2 regions of the Salinibacillus aidingensis genome follow, and region 2 is predicted to be linked to the other one. Evidence: predicted binding sites of a transcription regulator. Region 2 holds the regulator's gene; the other holds the start of a gene.
The links. Region 2 encodes LexA, which represses DNA repair genes until DNA is damaged. Its sites were predicted from a motif close to CGAACATATGTTCG; they were not measured.
Positions count from the first base shown of each region.

Region 1: a site for LexA is predicted at 1,715-1,728, ahead of ACZ5OK_RS09940 (YolD-like family protein). Genes of this name have one in related genera too.

Region 1 covers NZ_AP043759.1:1,839,753-1,842,944, forward strand. The annotation lists gene ACZ5OK_RS09925 (AAA family ATPase) at 1-196, opposite strand, end outside; gene ACZ5OK_RS09930 (exonuclease SbcCD subunit D) at 198-1,346, opposite strand; gene ACZ5OK_RS09935 (hypothetical protein) at 1,457-1,657, opposite strand; gene ACZ5OK_RS09940 (YolD-like family protein) at 1,940-2,278, shown strand; gene ACZ5OK_RS09945 (YozE family protein) at 2,332-2,553, opposite strand; gene tatC (twin-arginine translocase subunit TatC) at 2,591-3,192, opposite strand, start outside.
Region 2 covers NZ_AP043759.1:1,634,377-1,637,568, reverse strand. The annotation lists gene ACZ5OK_RS08850 (YneB family resolvase-like protein) at 119-775, opposite strand; gene lexA (transcriptional repressor LexA) at 1,067-1,693, shown strand; gene ACZ5OK_RS08840 (2'-5' RNA ligase family protein) at 2,086-2,628, shown strand; gene glnA (type I glutamate--ammonia ligase) at 3,099-3,192, opposite strand, start outside.

The DNA.
Region 1 (3,192 bases), 210 kb from region 2:
ATGTATCATGGTCACGATCATCTCCGCTTGCCCTTCCGTATAGAGCAAAACACATGGCATCAAAAACAGTGGTTTTCCCGGCCCCTGTAGGACCTGTGATTAGAAAGAGCTTTTCCTCCCCCATCTGAGAGAAGTCAATCACCTGTTCATCTTTGTATGGTCCAAATGCAGACATTTTCAGTGTTATTGCCCGCATATTACCGTCCCCTTTCTTCTTCTACAACTTTTTGTACAATATTTTCCATAATTTTTTTGCGATTTTCAGGCAGAGGCTCCCCTTTCATATTTTCATAGAAGGAGGAAAATAGCTCAATATGGGACATCTGCTGGCGTTCTTTTACCCGTTTCAATTCGTGTAAATTCTGCGTTCCTGTCATTTTACGCTCTAACTTAAGAATGTTAGGGTACCACTTTCGCAGCTTTCCAATGGGATCCATAATTTCTCCGTCATCCAGTAAGGTTATGTGGCAGTAATCCTCGCATACTTCTTCTGTATCAAGCAGTTCATTTAAATATCCTTCTATTCGAATTAAATCGCGCTGCATCCGGTAAGGCTTCTGTTCCAGTGTATCGATTCCCTTTTCGTCTAAATCCAGGACCGTAAAGGATTTTTTATGATTCACCTCCGAAAAGGAATACTTAAAAATAGAGCCGGAATAACGAATATGATCATACTTTACCTTTTGGGGCTGATGAAGGTGTCCCAGTGCTGTATAAGTAAACGGCTTAAACAATTCAGCTTCCACATACGGTGTACCCCCAATCATAGTTAACCGTTCTTCCGATTCTGAATCCATTCCTCCAGCCAGGAAAGCATGTCCGACGAAAATATGTCTTTCATTTTCCAAATCGTATTTGGATTGAATCTGTCCGACAATTTCCGCCATCGCTTCCTGATGGGAAGTAATATCATCTTTTTGAAGAATTTTTCTTACTTCCGCAGGCTCCATATAAGGGACTAAATGAAAATATACCGGTCCATGTTCATCCTCGACGATTACGGGCTCCAGATCCGGATTAAGTTTTGTCTGAATAAATAGCCTGTTTCTTCTGAGCAGCTGAGTTCCGAAGTCCATACGCTCTGCACTATCATGATTTCCGGTAATCGCTAAAATCGGGATGTTCATATCATAAACAATGGTTGTCAGCATACGACTGAGCAATTCCACCGCTTCTTTCGGAGGAATTGCCCGATCGTATAAATCGCCGGCAAGAATCATCACATCCGGTTTTATTTCTTTTAGCTCCTCTAAAAATTGCTGTAATACATGTTCCTGATCTTCTGTCATATATGTGTTATGCACAATTTTGCCTAAGTGCCAGTCAGCTGTGTGTACAATTCTCATTTTTACATACACTCCATCGCGTTTTTCTTGTCTCTTCATTTATTTTATCACGAATTGATTCCTGTGGTAATTTGAAAAAATGTGGTTACTTGAAGGTTTTCTATGAGGTATTAAAGGCGTTTTTTGGGAATCATGGCTAAAATTTGTTCTTTGTAAAAGCTGCGATAGTCTTTTCGCATGAAGCAATAGCCGAATATTTTTTCTTTGTTGGAACCATAAATTTTAATTGTACGTTTCGTTATTTCTCCTGATTGACTTTGATAAATGATCTCCACCCATTGATCTGCTTTTACCTTCTGATTGGCAAGCATGCTGTTCACCTCCTGTTCTTATTATACACGAACATTTGTTCTTTATCCACTTTTAATCGAATATTTGTTCGTGTATAATAAAAATGATCATTTCACATTGGTTATTGTTACCGCAGTTGAGATACACTTCGCTTTCCGCGGGCGATCCGCAAGCCTCCTCGCTCGTACCTCGCTGTGGGGTCTTGCATTGTCCGGTTTTCCCGCAGGAGTCTACGTGTATCTCAACTGCTAATAAAGATAGATTACTTTTAGTATCGAAAGAAAAAACATGAGGTGATGAGATTGTTAAAGGATCGGGGTAATAAGAAATGGACTTCTTTAATGCTGCCGGAGCATGTGGAGGAATTAAAGAAGCTATGGGAGGATTATGAGAAGGAGCCTATGCCTGTCCTGGATGAACAGGAATTAGAAGAAATGAATCAGATATGCGTAACAGCCTGTAAGCAGAAACAAAAGGTACAAGTGACCGTTTATCAGGATGGAAACAGGAAAACCAGGGAAGGAAGAATCACAAAACTAAATGAACAGCACCAGACTATTCAATTTGAGACGGTACAGGGGACAGAAAAGCTAGCCGTTCAAACGCTGTTACACATTGAACCTGCTGATGATCATCCGTAAACCCTCCCAAACAAAAATGGTATTGGTCACCCAATACCATTCCCTGAAACTTCCTATTCCATTTCCTCCACTATATAAGCCTCCCACATTTGGTCGAACACCTGAAGGGCTCCTGTAAAAGGCATATTCCATTCTAAATAGCGGCTGATTTCATCATAGGATTTCGATTGTTTCGGAAAATCATGGTCACGAAACATCCAATCAGCCAGCTGTCTTTCTTCTGCATGTTTGTCCATGCCTCTGAATTTCATCATAAAATGATAAAAAGAACGCACACCATTCTCTCCCTTAATTACGTAAATGTTTATGAAATTATTCTACAGCATGTTCCTGTTCTTTTGCAATTTTCCTTCGATACACAACACCTGACATCACAATCGCAATTTCATACAGAATAATTAACGGTGCTGCAACGAATAGCTGCAGAATAAAATCAGGCGGAGAGAGCATCGTACCCAGAATCACCAGAACTAAATAGGCATATTTCCTTACCTTTTTCAGCTTAGCGGGATCAATAATGCCAAGACTGGTTAAAAACATAGCTATTAACGGAACTTCAAAAAAGAAAGCAAAAGGTAACGTTGTTGTGAGAATGAACCGGAAATATTTCTCAGCGGTAAACATATTGTCAAACATACCTTCTCCCAAGCCCATTAAAAAGTTAAAGATCAGCTCCTGCACAACAAAATACCCAAATAGCAAACCGGCGATAAACAGGAGAAAGACCGCTGGTACATAAATTAACGTGACCTTTCTTTCCCTAGGCATTAAACCCGGCCGGACAAATAACCAGGCCTGGAAACAAAAGAAAGGAAGTGCAGCACCAATGGCAATAACACTGGCAATCATAATATGGATCCACATAATTTCCCACGGACTAAGGACCACTAATTCATATTTAAGATTACGGGTGA
Region 2 (3,192 bases):
CTACTGACTCTGCTTACAGGAAACACACACCGCTTGCCACGTTTTGCCTGCAGAGCCCTTGCCAAAAACAAAAAGCAAGCGTCACTATTACAGACTCTTGCTTGCTCTTTTGTTAATCTTACATGGATTTATTTTGATTTTCAAGCGTATACTCCTGGAATCTGCGATGAACGGTTGCTTTTGATACGTCATACCCCATACCTCGTAGTGTAGAAGCAATTTCAGCAAAAGTTAAGCCGTTATTTCTAAGTTTAACCACTTCATCAATTGGAAATGTCTTACGTTCTCTTCCAGGAGACTCATGAATATTTGATAGATTATTTTCAGGCCTGTACCCATTTGATACGGCCTTTTTCATTCCTCTTTTAATCTTTATATTATGGAGCTTTCTCTGATACTCTTCTACGATCGATACAATTTGTAAAACCATGGAGTCCGATTCAGAGAGTTGAATCTCTCCCTGGTGGGAAATTGTATATATTGGGATGCCCAGTTTTTGAAGCTGGTGGAGCAAAGCTATTTTTGTATTGCCCCTGCCAAGCCTTGTCTCGTCCTGAATAAAGAGTACGTCCGCTTCATTTGATGAGAAAAGCTCCAGCATCCTGAAAATACCTTCACGCTCGATTTCATAACCACTTTGTTTTTCTTCAATGATATCTGCTATCTCATAATGGCTTTGATTTGCCAGTTGAATGAGTTCTTCCTTCTGTCTTTTAATAGATGTTGTCTGTTCTTCTTTGTCTGTGCTGACACGACAGTATATAACCGCCCTCAATAATTCCACCTCTTAACTATGTAAAAAACTCTTAGCTAATAGATAATGCATAATATAAGATTACTAGAGTCAGTCCGAAAAGTGAATAAAACGCAATGTCGATTTTTGATACTTTATTAAACATTAAAATCGCCTCCTAACAAAAATAGAACCTTTGTTCGCTTTTGTCTATTTTCATTATATCAGAACACCTGTTCCTGTCAACCGTTTTTTCCGAACGAATGTTTGTGAAAAGTGGAAATACATGCTATAATACAGACAATTGATATATATGTACGAGGTGAGAAAAATATGACCAAGCTATCCAAAAGGCAAGAGGCGATCATGGAATACATAAAAGAGCAGGTAACGGCTAAAGGCTATCCACCTTCAGTAAGGGAAATTGCGCAAGCAGTAGGACTCGCTTCCAGCTCTACTGTTCATGGACATTTATCAAGACTTGAAGAAAAGGGCTTTATACGCAGAGACCCAACAAAACCAAGAGCGATTGAAGTGCTGGAACTGGAAGAGGAAATGAATAATGCTCCAAAAACAGAAGCCTTTTACGCACCGGTCATTGGTAAGGTAACAGCCGGTGAACCTATTACAGCAATCGAAAATATTGAGGAATATGTACCTGTTCCAGAACATCTGGCCATTTCAGAAGACGATCTATTTGTTTTGAATGTTGCTGGAGAAAGTATGATTGAAGCCGGTATTCTTGATGGCGACCGGGTAATTATTCGTAAGCAGCGATCCGCTCAAAACGGAGAAATCGTTGTCGCTATGACGGAGGATGAGGAGGCAACCGTGAAGCGTTTCTTTAAGGAAAAGGATTATATCCGACTCCAGCCTGAAAACGCAACAATGGATCCGATTATTGTTAGTGATGTGACGATATTGGGGAAAGTGATTGGATTATTCAGGGAAATACACTAACTTTTAAAACTAGATTTATAGTTTAGAAAAGACTCTTACTTAATTGTAAGTAGTTCACTTTCGATGGAGAAAAACCTAAATAAATGATTAAATAGCATACCAAATAGCACATTGTTTGGTATGCTATTTTTTGTTTATATATCAATGTTTACTTATAAATAACATCACTTTTAGCTTTATATTTAGCACACAAATTAACAGTCCACTAACAGTTGATTAGTAGGGTGATAATTGCTATGTTATTTTTAACGTTAAATAGGGTAATTGTATTATCTTTTGTGAATTTTAGGGTAAATCCGAGTATATGTTATAAAAGAGATATAAGATATTGTGAAATTATATACTTAAACTAAAGAGGCAGAAGAGTTTAATAAAAGTTTGGGGGACTTAGTATGGAAGATTTTAAAAATGATACATACATAGTATTGGATTTACCTAAAAAAATTGCTGATAAAGTAAAGAAGATAAGGTCTGAACATAACTATACAATGTCTTTACCCGCAGAAATAACGGTTACTGGGTCAAGTGGAATAGGAGTATTACAATATGAACAAAATCCAAGTAATGTCTATTCAACGATTAAAGATGTGACCTCACGAATAAAACCGATTAAATGTAATTTCGGAGAAGTTAGTAGCTTTCCAAATACAGATATTTTCTTTTTTACCTTACAAGATGAAGGTCCTATTCGAGAATTACACAAAGAACTTGTAAAATCGGATATAAAATTTTTAGAAAACCCATTTCCTTATAAGCCACATTGCACATTATGTAACAATTCATCTCTAACAGATATAGAAACTCAAGAATTATTATCAAAGGAAATTAGCGAGGAATTTATTCTTGATACGGTATCAGTTTATTCTTTGGAAAGAAAATCTAATGATGTTGTAAATGTAAGTTTGCTTAAACGGTTTAAGTTGTCTGGAAAATAATAGATGTCTTATTCAACAAACAGGTGCTTTAGTTGAACAAGACAATATAATTGAAAACAAAGAAAAACGCTTGGATAAGTTATGTATATCCAAACGTTTTTGCGGTTAAAACAAGTGTTAAAATGGTTATTAAAGATGCTTCGAAACCATATGCTATTTGTTATGTGATTTGATATTTTCTCCACGGTAAGTGAACTACTTAACTTAATTGTAAGAGTCTTTTTTCAAGTTTTTGAAACCAGGATTTAAGAATAAAAGCTGCACAAAGCCACATAATAACTAAAAAAGTGGTGATGGAATGAGTCGGCTTGTAAAGCTTAATAGCATATTAAATATTCTTCTAATTGTTTTGACACTTATTCATCATTTTACAATTAGAAATTCTTTAGACTCTCTAAAGAGTAAATGATGATCTTATATGCCCGTAATAAAACCCCTGATAAAATTTTTATCAGGGGTTTTCTGAATCATTAATACGTCTGCAGGTATTGCTCCCGCTCCCACGGATGTACCTGAGTACGGAACATATTCCATTCAATTTCTTTAGCTTCTACAAAGTGCTCG